Regions from separate parts of the Paenibacillus sp. GCM10027630 genome, predicted to be linked through region 3. Evidence: riboswitches for the same ligand, from Rfam matches in the RefSeq annotation. Region 3 holds a riboswitch; each other region holds the start of a gene.

Region 1 (4,484 bases), on a different contig from region 3:
ACTCTTGTCCGGCTTCCTGTGCTTCATATTCTCCTTTTTCCAGGCTGACCTTATAAAGCTGATCCAGATTGGTGTAAATGAGACCGGAAAAAACTAACAAAAGAACCAGGCCAACTGTAATACTAAGCTTTATAGACAATTTAAGATTGCGAAACCATGTCATATAATAAATCCCCCCGTACCCAATGTTTTCTTAATGATATTATATCGACATGGTTCGACATTTTTTTTATGCCTTATTGAAAAATAATAGAAAAAACTATTTTAAAAATAATAAACCAGTAAATTAACTAGGTAAATATACCTAATATTTGAAAAAATCATGAAAATATACGCTTATTTGCTTCGTAAAATCTTTGATACACTTCGATAGCACGAGCTCTTGATAATTTCAAGTCAACAATTGATCCCGGACGTGGTTTGTGAATTTCTTTATCCGACAGATTCGCCAATTCAGGCAGCCATTGCCGAATATAGGTCGCTTCAGGGTCGTGTGTTTCCGATTGGGTGACCGGATTCATGATGCGAAAGTAGGGAGCCGCGTCAAATCCTAGAGAAGCGCACCATAGCCAGCCGCCGCGGTTAAGCGTATTATCATAATCGCTAAGCTTGAAGCGAAAATACTGCTCGCCGTAAGGAAAGGGGCAGAGCAGATTTTTGGTCAAAAACATGGCGGTAATCATTCGCAGCCGATTAGGCATCCAGCCTGTTGTGTTCAATTCTGTCATGGCAGCGTCAATGACAGGAATGCCGGTGCGCGCCTCACACCAGGCTTGGAAGTGACGTTGGTCGAGCGTTGAGAGATCGTAACGCTTCTCATAGCAATAGAAGTCCGGATCAAGACGGGCTTGGTAGAGGTAGAAGTCGCGCCAAGCCAGCTGGCGCAGCCAAGTTTCCCGCTGCTCGTGCTCGAGCAGCATCTCGTACACGCCGCGCACGGAGAGCGCGCCGACATTGACGTGCCGGCTGAGCCGGCTCGTGGCGTCCTGCGCGTAGCGGTCGCGCCCTGCGGCGTAGCCGGGCAGCCGCTCCGCGAGGAAGCCGCTCAGCACGCGCAGCGGATGGGCTGCCACAGCGGCGCCCGGCCCGCCTGCGTGCGCGATTGTCGCGGCATGGCCGCTAAGCGCTGCCGCAAGCTCAGGCGGCAGCGAATGCGCCGCAGCTGCGCCGGGCGCGAGCTCCGCTGCGGCAAGCTCGCGCAAGTGCACGGGCGATGCCGGTCGGTAGAAGCGGAGCAGATACTCGCTCCACTTCCGGTAGAACGGCGTGAATACCTTGTACGGCTCGCTGCGTCCTGTCCAGCGCTGGAAATCGCGCAGGTTCGCGAGCGCCAGCTCGTCGAACGATGTAACGGCTACCCCGGCAGCCTGCGCCACTTCCCGCAGCTGCTGATCACGTTGCGTCGCATAAGGAGTGTGGTCCTCGTGAAACACGAGCTCCTCCACAGGATGCGACTGCATAAGCCCGCGCAGAACTTCCGCGGGATTGCCGTAGAGCATGTGCAGCTGACGTCCGGCTGCGCGGTATAGCTCCTGCAGCCGCGCTGCGTGCTGCAGGAAATTGATTCCGCTGTGCTCGCGGTAGCGATCCTGCTGCAGAAGGTGCGGATCGAGGATGAGCACATGCAGGCTTGGTTTGCGTCGAGCGAGTATATAATCGAAGGCGGGCAGGTCGTTTACCCGCAGATCCTTACGGTGAAGAAAAAGAATCATCCAAATACCTCCAATTGTGATTCGCCGTGCAACCGGTGAGGTAATAAAGCGTATATAAAGAAAGAAAGCCCTGCAGGCTTGTCCAACGCGAGGGCGTTGGTGCAAGCACTGAGGACTTCAATGAAAAGAAATCGTTCATGATTGTTCTAGATCAGTTGTCGGTCATCACATCTGCATATTGCTCATCTGATAAAATGCGTTTAGCCGTAACGTAGGTTTTCACATAATAAGCTTCGCTGAGCTTATTGATGGAAATACCTTTGCCAGTAGCGGAATGATAGAACTTTCCGTCTCCTACATAGACACCTACGTGAGAAATTCCGCTGACGCCTTTATTTACCTTGTTTTCTGTGTCAAAGAACACAAGATCGCCTGCCCGAAGCTCATCTTGACTCACTGTGGTACCGAGAGCTGCCTGTGATTTGGATTGATGCGGCAGACTGATGCCAAGCTTATCGAAGACGAATGCGGTGTAGCCGGAGCAATCAAAGCCTTTTTTAGTAGTGCCGCCACTTTTATACGGCGAACCAAGTCCATCATTAACGGCTTGACTCATAGGTGTTTCGGCGGAGGCGCTCCCAACTTGAATCGTAAAAAATAGAGCTAAAGACATGGCAATACCAAAAAACTTCTTCAAAAAGATGTTCCCCTTCCGGTGCCTACGAGGTTAGCTTGAGGGTTCGGTTGAAGGTTCCCTATGATCACTATGAAGCGAGATCAATTCACCCAAGATTGGATCCCCCGTTTTCCGTTTGGAGCGGAAATTCGGCATTATGTATTATTTTCTTGCTCTGAATACTAAAATTCGATTAAAAATAAAAAAATCCTCCTTTAGTCACAAAATGTTCACAATTAAAAGGGCGAAACCTGAAACATTACATGAAAATTCGATAAAGGCTTATTTTTGGCGGCTTCCAACGAATGAAAGCGTCATCTTTTTATAGTTCCACTCCATATCAGGTATGCATATTCGACAAAATCTTTTTTTTATTTACAAAAATAACCTAAAGCTGAAGTTGTTTTCCTTCGACAGACGCGCGTAAAAGGAAAATATTAGGACATAAGACACTGGTTGAATAGCCTATTTATTACATCGTATAAATGGACGCAAAAAAGGACTTAAACTGCCGTTGAGGCAGCCTAAGTCCTTCTTTTTTCTTTTATTCTTCGTTGGCGTTCCATAACGCATACTGTGAGGTGATCGCCCACATTTTGCAAAACATGTGAATGAAGCGGTAGGCCTGCACCCCTGCTACAGCTGCAAAACCAGCCCATATCATCGCCGACGTCATCACTGCAGCGGATATCGCAACTGTAATCAGCAGTAAGGTGAAGGCTAGCAGAAGCACCGGTAATGTATTACGAAGCAGTAGCCGAAGCGAATGTGCCGATGATTTTCCGTTCAGCTTGCCGAATTGTACATACATGAATGCCGTTTGCAGCAGGAACAAATACAGCAGGTATCCGCCTATGAGTGGAAGTATACTCCAAGCTAGAGATTCTAGGGTGAGATGTTTGTTGTAGCCATCTAAGACCTTTGGTACTAATAGATAGAGTGGAGCCGCGCTTAGCAATATCTGCAATATATACAGCCCTAGAAACGGAAGGCCAAGCTTCTGTATTCCTTGAACGAATCGATAGCCTGCATTCATCTCTGTATGCTCTACTGAGTAGTAAATCCCGGCGTTTAAAAGCGGACTAAGCAGCATGCGTGCAGCAAGCAGTGCGCATCCCCACCATAAGTAGTATTGAATGAGGTCGGTTTTCATGATTTGAAACTGCCCCTCGACCCAGAATAGCTGAACCGCTTCCCGAGACAGGTCATTGCCTGGATAGCGGTGGAGGAGAGGAACAACAACAGAGCGGATCATGCTGTATAGGACAAGTCCCCAGATCAGATTGTAGATAAACAGCGCGCATACAGCAAAAGGCTGATGCCATGCCATTGTCCAGCCTGTTTTCATCGTTTTCAACATGGATTGCACACCTCACCAAGCGACCCAACTGAATAGGGTCTCCATTAATTTGACGACGCCTAAATTCCAACGAGCGGTTAGCTTGCTATCGACGTTAGTTTTCAAAAAGCTGTTTATCCGTTTGTTCTCCAGTATGATAGTATGCTGTGGATCAATGGCGACCCAGTCCAGCTGAGCCGGATGGTTTAATTTAAATTGGACGTCACTGTCTATACCATCCCATACTTTGTCGATTTGGGAGCCGTCAGCAAAATGAAAACGAATAGGGATGTTGTGATAAGTACCCCCAAGCTTTTGGATTTGTACTGTATTTTCATAAACCATTTGACCATCCCGAATAACCTTCTTGGATTTGATCCCAGCCACGGAATAATCAACCATAAATCCGCCATAAACGTACTGCTTGAAAAATTCATCCCAGCTTCTTTTCGTCGTACTTTCAAGCACAGCTTGAAAATCAGAGGTTGTGGGATGCTTGAACTTCCATTTCTGGAAATACGCACGCATGACACGGTCCATCGTAGCACTGCCTATTTGCGACTCAATAGATTCCAAAACCAGCTTGGCACGCGTGTACACATTTTCTGCGTATTTTCCATGGCCACTGTAATTCCAAGAGTTTTGTTTAAGCGCCTCTGGATCTGTGATATAGCTCGACTCAACCGTTAGATTCGGCTTCACGCCATATTCGAGCTCCATTAATTTATCCTCGGTGTATGAAGTGAACCCTTCGTCTAGCCAAGCTTCCTCGAATTCGTTGCTGGCGACCATCCCATACCAGAACTGATGGCCAATT
Region 2 (4,484 bases), on a different contig from region 3:
TTTCGAACCCCCACTCTGATGGGAATTTCCCTACAAAAAAGACGCTTCCATTTCCGCTTACATGGTGGTTTTGGAGGCGTCTTTGTACATAGTTTGGGCTGATTCATTCACTGAGATCCTTTTGGGACAGCCTCTTTTTTGCAATGCATTGGAGGACACCTTTACAACAGCATAATAAAACAAAATAGCTCCATAGCTATTAGAAAGAACGAGAAAAACATGCCTGAGTAGCAGGTTGACCGGAATACTTGTCTGCTGTTCATTATGTAGACTCTAAGGCAAAGGATGCAAACTAGCCCGATAAACAAAGTCGTAATGAAGGTTAATGATGTCATTTGGGAAACGGGCATTACAGCCGCCGCTTGTGCAAGGACGTAGCTTAAGATCAAGGAAACTATAAATAAAGACAAGGCACCGAGCCGATATATCCGCTTTTTTTCACGCCGCATTTTGCGTATTTCGGGGTAACGTGAAATCAACCAATAAATCCACTGGCATAATAAAATGAAAACTACAATGAAATATAAAATACTCATGGAATGATCCCTTCCCTTACTATATAATAGGTTATTTTGCTTAAAAGGAAAAATAGGATCGCGATTGATCAATCAAGTAAGAACGCTCCAGTACAATACCGTTTTCCTTTTGCGGACGGGTTATATCCGTTTTTTGAAGCTGATTAATTAGATCCTGAAGAGCGGAATAGGCCAGCGAGCAGCGGTCTTGTCCCCATGCTTCCTGTTTGTTTTGGATGAAGGCCATGGCTTCAAGTACGGAAAGTCCTTTTAACTTAATGAACACAGAAGCCCATGGGATCAGGTCGAATTTTCTCCCGTAGGAAGGCAGGATGCATTCCTCCCAGCCGTTGATTCCATTGCTCGATATTTTTAGCAAGCCGCATGCGCATTCGTTTGTGACTTGCGGAATTCGTCTTTTTAATAGAAGACAATCAAATTGATAAATTTCCATGGAACCAATTTTAAAGCCTTCCAGGGTTCGGTCGGATGGAGCATCCAGAGGGTCAGCAAGCTTTAACATAATGAATACACTCCTTGTTATTTGTTTTGGACAACAAAAAAAAGCCCGGAGAGCAGAGAATCTCTACTCACGGGCTTCCTGACAAGCTGGTTAGGAATAGCACGATCGTTGGTTCTCTCTCAATTCGCTTACGAGGTTAGCTGTCGGATTCGGGCTTGAGAGCGCCCTACCAGCAGATATGTGTTGGCATACCTGTAAGGATTCACCCCGTGAACCATCTATACTAAGATGGCTTTAAGTGGGTCCCCCGTTTCCCTATGCGGGAATTAAGCGTGAAAATAAAATATGAAGTTATTGAAACGTATCATACGCTGACTGGAGCATATTGTAAACCGTCAATCAGGAGGTTATTTTAGTTATTTCTGCTGTATAAGCAGATGTAAGCGAATTCAACTGAGGTTAGCGTTTATTATCTACCCTAATGCTAGGTTATGCTATGTTTTTTGATAATTCCTTTAAAAATGGAGATAGAGTGAGGTAGATGCAGTAAATTGAAGAATGAACCTTATTAAGAGGTTCTAGCTATCCGTTATAGACGCATTTGAAAGTCATGCTTTATTTACAGTGTTAAGCTACAGGAGTATGATACGACTCATGATTTACAACAAAGTTTCCAATTCTAACCGCTTAATTTCCTAATAACAGGGAAAATGGGGGAACCAACAAAACGATGCCAATACGGTGTGAGAGCCGTATTTCAAGTCGTTTGGGGTGAATCCTGAAGATGCACTCAAGTTTGCATCCAGGTAGGGTGACTCTCACCATCCGAATCCGTCAGCTAACCTCGTAGGCGTTGGGTAGTAAAAACTTTTAAGCTTGAACTGATTCGTATAAGTTGAAAGCAAACAGCTTTAGGTACACTATTTCATCAGTAAAATGAACATGCATCTTTATCGCTGAGTCCTTGAATGGAAAAGGAACGGGGGAACCAAAGGAGCGCAGGATACTTCATTAGTCTGTAAGTCAGACACAAGTATCGGGCAAGCTTCATGGGGTGAATCCTGCAAGGTATGCTGGAAGTATACCTGCAGGTAGGGCGACTCTCACGCCCGAATCCGACAGCTAACCTCGTAAGCGTATCGAGAGAGGCAACGATTGTCGTGGGTAAGACACGGTTTAATTTTCTGTGCCTTAGGAAGCCGCGAGAAGAGTTCACCTCTTTTCGCAGGCTTCTTTTTGTTGCGCTTAAAGAATGAAGCGAAGCAAATTTCTGCAGATAATTGGGGGCTCCCCCAAAAGTAATCGGAATTCACTATAGAGCTTCGTGTCACTTTTGGAGGATAGTTGGTTGCCTTCTTTTCGGGGAAAAAAGGAGGAAAATCGAAATGGAACAGCAAGAATTTATTTTGGTATCTGCGCCTAACAAGACCGGTGAAGGATTCATATGCCAGTTGATCCGGCAAGGATTGCCATTCGCCGCCATTGCTAACAATAAAGGGGAGAAGCAGCGGCTGGATGGTCTGGGTGTAAAAAATATCATTTTGATAGATACTATTGAACAAGCCAAATGGAAAATTCCAGAATTACCTATCGGTAAAATATTTCTTTTTGAACAGAGCATGAACTTATGCTGCCGTTACATTCAAATATGCCGCAGCTGGACGGTAAAGCCTATTTATGTGATTACACACACGAGTAACCCGCGTCTTATTTATAAAGGGCTCGGCGCCACTTATGTGATTCATACGACCAGTGAGGATGTTTCTTTCCTGGTTCAGTCGCATGTCGGATAAATAGTCAGCAATCTTAATGATATTAATGGAGGGAATATACATGTTGGATCTCTACATGGTTTTAATGCTAGTAGTGACCTATGCGCTGTTCACAGGATTTCTGTCCTGGTGCGGAAGAGTGATCCAGGAATCGGGAGGCGACCGTAAATGATAGTCGTCGTGATATTTACTGTATTTATTTTTGTTTACTTGGCCTACGCGCTGATTAATCCGGAAAAATTTTGATAAAAAACAGATAGGCTTAGGAAGGGAAGTAATTAACTATGGGCATTTTACAAATTGCCGTTGTCATTGTGATTCTGGCGCTGCTGGTTAAGCCGGTGGGGACCTACCTGTATCACGTATTTTCGAATGAAGCTAACCGGACGGACAAATGGTTCTCCTTTATAGAAAAACCTATATTTTCACTGATTGGCTTGAAAGAACGAAAAGGCATGACCTGGAAAACGTATGCGCTCAGTTTTATCATTACTAATATTGTGCTCGTTGCTGTCAGCTATTTGATATTGAGAATGCAAAAGTATCTGCCTTTAAATCCGAACGGAATTGACAATATGGAAGAAACGCTGACCTTCAATACGGTCATCAGCTTCATGACCAATACGAACCTGCAGCATTACAGCGGAGAGTCCGGGTTGTCCTATTTCTCGCAAATGGCGGTCATCATGATGATGATGTTCACCTCGGCAGCGACAGGCTTTTCAGTGGCGATAGCTTTTATAAGAGGGATTACCAGTAAAGGAGAAACCATCGGTAACTTCTTCGAGGATTTTGTGAAAGCTCATGTTCGTGTGTTTTTCCCGCTTGCCTTTGCGGTTACCCTGCTTCTTGTGGCTTTGCAAGTGCCGCAGACGCTGCAGCCTACTATAACGGCAACAGGGCTCGAGGGAACGGGGCAGCAAATCGCCATAGGGCCGGTTGCCTCACTGGAATCTATTAAGCATTTGGGCACAAATGGGGGCGGCTTTTTCGGAGTCAACTCAGCCCATCCGTTCGAAAATCCGAACCCGTTGACCAACGTCATTGAAATTTTGTCGATGTGGGTATTGTCTGCCGCACTTCCTTATACGTTCGGCTTGTTCGCCAAAAATCGCAAGCAAGGCTGGGTTATTTTCTCGGCTATGATGATTTTGTTTGTCATGTTCCTCTCGCTATCGTATGCAGCGGAATCCAGTGGAAATCCGGTACTCAATAAGCTGGGTATCGACGCTTCTCAAGGCAGCATGGAAGGGAAAGAAACACGCTTTGGAATCGCCCAATCGGCATTGTTTACAACGGTAACCACAGCGGCTACCACTGGCAGTGTAAACAATATGCATGACACACTGACGCCGCTTGGAGGCATCACTCCATTAGCCTTAATGATGCTGAACTGTGTATTTGGCGGTAAAGGCGTAGGATTGGTCAATATGCTTATGTATGCTATTTTGGCGGTCTTCCTTGCAGGGCTGATGGTCGGCCGAACACCGGAGTTTCTGGGCCGGAAGATAGAAGCGCGCGAGATGAAGCTGATTGCGATTGCGATTCTAGCGCATCCGCTGATCATTCTGGCTCCGACAGCTATCGCGCTGGCCACGGAGTTGGGGAAAGCAGGGGTTTCTAATCCTTCTTTCCACGGCATTTCGCAAGTGCTGTACGAGTATACATCTTCAGCCGCCAATAACGGATCGGGCTTCGAGGGACTTGGAGACAATACTCCGTTTTGGAATATTT
Region 3 (4,484 bases):
GCTGCGAATGAACAAACCATCCCGCCGCCCGAAATGCCCATGCAACCAATGCGCTTCACGTCTACATCCTCGCGAGTGTACAAGTAGTCTATGAGGCGCAGCGTTTCATACACGCGATATCCAGCCATCGTCTGTCCCATTGCCAACAGAAAGGCGGACAAACGCTTGCAGGAGTTCGATTCCAGGTTATCCTCAGCCAGCTTCCGGTCTCCAAACCCGAATAACTCTGGAGCAACAGTTATAAATCCCCGTTGGACCAGCTCAACAGCGAAGTTCTTCTGATAACCGAGATCTGTCGTTTTAACTGTGCCATCCGAGTTCAGGCCTACAATATCCTTGCTGCCGTAACCGTGGCCATGGCATGCAATAACAGCCCCAAGCTTGCCCTCGTGCTGAGTCGACTTAGGGATCAGCACGAAAAAAGGCATATGAAGATGTGCGTAGGTCTGAATCTGCATACGCTTACGGATGTAGGTTCCACAGTCCACTGATTCGAGAACAACCGGTTCAAGATCAGCAGCCTCAGCCGGGAAACCACCAAGAAGCTCAACGAATCGTTCTCGTAAACGATTCCTCCACTCGCTCCATTCCTGTTCTGAATTCGCCTGGAATCTTTCTACCGGGCTAATGCTGTCATACAAATACTTCAGATAATTATCCGGATTCCACACCATTAATCCTCTCACCCTCCCGCATCGCATTGTACTCGCATATTAAGTGTTAAAAGTCATAGTATGTTCCTTATAACATAACCCAATCTCGCCATTGTTCCAAGTCAATATTTTGTCTATAAACAAGGGTACGTACGGATTGTTCTACCGCAGCTTCGATTATGGCGGCCGCTTATTCATAGTGGGAATGAAACTTATTTATATAATTGAGTCAATAATACAATCTAAGCCCGGTTTGGGACGTCTCGCGGACGGACCTTACCGGGCTATTCATATCATTTCGTTCATCTCAATCATGACCCTCTATGATCTTTTATCCTCAAATAAACTTATATATTCTACGTATTTTTTGGAAAACATTGTGCAATGACCTCAGCAAATACCCGTGATAAAATGAAACAACCTCAAAAGGGACGCTAAGTTGCTAAACTTTGCCTGTTCTTATTGAGAAATAAATCAAAGGCCAAAGCTTCTTATGAAGCGCGGGGGAACCCATTCTTCGGGGTGAAGCCACTTTCGTGGCAGGGTGATTGCTCTTTGACCCTAATCCGTCAGCTAACTCCGCAGGCACAAAAAAGAGAGGATGATTTAAATGCGTTTCAAGAAATCCGTATTGACAGGTGCGCTTGCACTAGGTACTTTGATTGGGGCTGGAGTTGTTTCAGCTGCTCCTTACCAGGTAACAGGAAATGATACTATGTGGCTGATTTCCCAGAAACAAGGTGTTAGCTTAACCTCCCTGATAAAAGCTAATCCTCAGGTGGCCAACCCGAATATTATTTGGCCTGGACTGATATTGAATATTCCTGGAACAGGAACAACTGCCGGCAGCGGTTCAACTGTTCAACAACCAGGAGCTGGTACAACTGCAACCGTGTCCGATTATGCTAGCCAAGTAGTTACCTTAGTGAACCAGGAACGTGCCAAAGCAGGCGTTAAGGCGTTAACAAGCGACAGCTCCCTGTCGTCAATGGCGCTCGCCAAAGCAAAGGATATGTACAATAATCATTACTTTGATCATACTTCCCCAACCTATGGATCTCCATTCGACATGATGAAATCATACGGCATTAAATATTCGTACGCCGGTGAAAACATCGCTATGGGTCAACGGACACCACAGGAGGTTATGAATTCCTGGATGAACAGCCCAGGTCACCGACAAAATATTTTAAGCCCGAACTATACCAAAATCGGAGTAGCTTATTATAATGGTGAATGGGTACAGGAATTTATCGCAAATTAAACAATCAGACTGTCCATAGGACAAGTCTCCCCAGACTGCCGGGAATTACCGGCAGTCTTTTGCTTTTATTGCAAATGCAGGAGAGGTAAGAATGCCTGAAAGCATTCAATTAAAGTCCCCATTGCTCTCTTACAAAATCCCATACACGATTTTTAAAATAACGGTGCCCGCCGTCTCCAACAAACAGCTCGCATCGATCAGCAGAGCCGAATTGTCCGTATATATTTTGTACATGCTGGAAGGAAATATGCACCCCTTCAATGGGAAATAGCGGATCTGTCTCTCCATTGATCATTAGCACTGGACGCGGAGCAATCAAGCCTACCACATCATACATTTCCCCGACTTGCATCATGCCCGGAACGGCATTACAGATACAATGATGAACAGATACAATCGAATGCTCGAACGTACAAAAGTAGCAGCCCGGAGCTACCAGACTAATACGCTCATCCAAGGCCGCTGCGAATACACATACAGCACCGCCGCTTGAATTACCTGTTATCATGACCTTCTCCATGTCAAGCTCCGAACGACTTGCTGCGTAATCCAGCACTCTGCTGAAATCATGAACCCGTTCACCAATTAAGGAACGGCCTAACAATAGCGATATTCTCTGCATATCATCGCAAGACTTGCTTTTCCCTTCATCCATGTCCTCTTGACGGGCCATCTCCCAGAACCCCCGTACTTCCGGTACAATAGCGGCATATCCCTGCAAAACTGCCTGCTCCGCCAAGTTTCGATCCTGAAGAATAGCCTGTTCCCGATCCTCTGGAGTCTCGAAGTTTCCAGCGTAATCTTCCTTGCCGCGCCTCCCATGTCCGTGTGCACATATAGTCAATGGCACCGGCTTGACCCCATAGTGCGGCAGCAAAAGATAGAACGGCACCTCTATACCTGTTTCGCTTGTTATATAGATCTTCTCCCGCGTATATTCCGGGAACTCAATGGTCTCCGTTATTCGCGGCGACAAAGGTACGTCAATTGACTGTCGCCTTATGCGATCAAAGCCTGTAATTTCAGCCAGCCTGCTGCGAAAAGACTGCTGCCAATCCTGCCAGTCTCCTGTATCCAATGCATTACGATAATCGAATTCACGTTTAGTTTTCTCCAGTACCGTCTGGATATACTTCTTTTCGTCAAAATAAATCATTCGTTTACCCTCCTTGTTTCATTGCCCCGCTGTAGGCCAAGGGCGGCACACCCATTTCATTTTTAAACAGCTGGATAAAATAACGCTTATTATCGTAGCCTAACAGATAAGAGATTTCTTCCACTGTTTTGTCCGTGTTATCCAACAGCTCTTTAGCCTTATTCATCTTGGTTTGGATTACATATTCGATAAAAGTCAACCCGGTTTCCTTTTTATACAACCTGCTGAAGTAGGATGAATTCAAATGCAGGTAATCAGCCACCTCCTCTAACGTTATTTTTTGATGCAGATGCTCCTCTACATATCTCTGAGCTTTACTGATTTCTCCGCGCTTGGATTGTTTGAAAATAGTGCCCATTTGCTCAAGCATTTCATGCAGATGCACAAGCATCCAGCTTTGCAATTGATTCGTATGTTCAATTTCGCTCATCGTACTGTGGAGAACCTCAACAGAGTAATTGGTTTGGAACTTTTGCAGCGATTTGAATTTGACCCGCATGTCCAGTAGAAGCTTCAAAACCCATTCTTTTATCATTTCGGGAGGAAAGCGCTCTTTTTCCACAAAGGACATCCATCTCGCAGCCGCCTCCTCCAAGCCTTGGGCATCTTCATGCAAAATAAGCTGCTTCATTTCCTCCAACGCTTGCAAAAAGTAGGTAAATAAATCAGCCTTCGTAAATTCTTCTTCCGTGATCGCACCAATAAACCCCTCAGGCAAATAAAACCGATGATCCCATGTATGTAAAAGCTTCAATAGGTTAGCCTTGAGCTCCATCGGATGGCTGCATCGATCACCTACATAAAAAGAAGCTTCGACCCTCAAATATTTATTCAGTGATTCCTGAACTTTTTTGATTGTATCGTAGACCAAGCTGTAGCCATTCTCCTTCAAAGTCAGACGGCAAGGGATGAGCATAAATCCTGACTTGATGCTATAACGAAAGCTGACCGATCCCTTCACCGGCCCGAGTACTTCGTCCATCACATTTTCCAGTGCGTAGAGCAGCATATCGTCGGACATATTCAAATTCTTCTTCGTTTGCGTATGCCGTTCGATGGTGTAGAGCACAAGCATATAAGGGTTTGCGTCAAAATCAATACCATACTGCTTGATTACATTCAGCCACTCTTCCAAATGCCATATCGGGTTATTCAAAGTACCCAGTAAAAATTTCTGCTTCAGCTCCGCCTTGTTGTCATTTACAATATGCTCCAATTGATGTCTCTGCTTCCGATTCTCGCTCAGCTCATCCAAACGTCCGCAAAGCTGCCGCAATTGGAAAGCAATCGTATCCGGTGTTATGCTCTCCTTCAACACATAATCCTGCACATTAAGCTTTACCGCCTGCTGAGCATACTGAAAGTCGTTATAACAAGAAAGGATTATCGTACAAAGCTCTCCATTTAATGC

The links. A riboswitch is a leader RNA that binds a small molecule or an ion and turns the genes downstream of it on or off. The one in region 3 is predicted to bind cyclic di-AMP.
Region 1: it holds a riboswitch for cyclic di-AMP, as region 3 does, so the genes downstream of both, ACFQ0C_RS24135 (C40 family peptidase) here and ACFQ0C_RS02780 (CAP domain-containing protein) in region 3, are expected to answer to the same signal.
Region 2: it holds a riboswitch for cyclic di-AMP, as region 3 does, so the genes downstream of both, ACFQ0C_RS27410 (hypothetical protein) here and ACFQ0C_RS02780 (CAP domain-containing protein) in region 3, are expected to answer to the same signal.

The regions. Positions count from the first base shown of each region.
Region 1 covers NZ_JBHTGY010000050.1:31,394-35,877, reverse strand. Annotated here, with positions in the region: gene ACFQ0C_RS24145 (methyl-accepting chemotaxis protein) at 1-163, opposite strand, end outside; gene ACFQ0C_RS24140 (cryptochrome/photolyase family protein) at 321-1,712, opposite strand; gene ACFQ0C_RS24135 (C40 family peptidase) at 1,864-2,349, opposite strand; cyclic di-AMP (ydaO/yuaA leader) riboswitch at 2,354-2,493, opposite strand; gene ACFQ0C_RS24130 (hypothetical protein) at 2,873-3,688, opposite strand; gene ACFQ0C_RS24125 (M1 family metallopeptidase) at 3,701-4,484, opposite strand, start outside.
Region 2 covers NZ_JBHTGY010000056.1:40,429-44,912, forward strand. Annotated here, with positions in the region: gene ACFQ0C_RS27400 (hypothetical protein) at 162-536, opposite strand; gene ACFQ0C_RS27405 (hypothetical protein) at 577-1,038, opposite strand; cyclic di-AMP (ydaO/yuaA leader) riboswitch at 1,148-1,321, opposite strand; cyclic di-AMP (ydaO/yuaA leader) riboswitch at 1,653-1,846, shown strand; cyclic di-AMP (ydaO/yuaA leader) riboswitch at 1,923-2,131, shown strand; gene ACFQ0C_RS27410 (hypothetical protein) at 2,364-2,771, shown strand; gene kdpF (K(+)-transporting ATPase subunit F) at 2,919-2,996, shown strand; gene kdpA (potassium-transporting ATPase subunit KdpA) at 3,035-4,484, shown strand, end outside.
Region 3 covers NZ_JBHTGY010000003.1:74,739-79,222, forward strand. Annotated here, with positions in the region: gene ACFQ0C_RS02775 (alpha/beta hydrolase family protein) at 1-674, opposite strand, end outside; cyclic di-AMP (ydaO/yuaA leader) riboswitch at 1,123-1,256, shown strand; gene ACFQ0C_RS02780 (CAP domain-containing protein) at 1,264-1,917, shown strand; gene ACFQ0C_RS02785 (alpha/beta hydrolase family protein) at 2,027-3,073, opposite strand; gene ACFQ0C_RS02790 (response regulator transcription factor) at 3,078-4,484, opposite strand, start outside.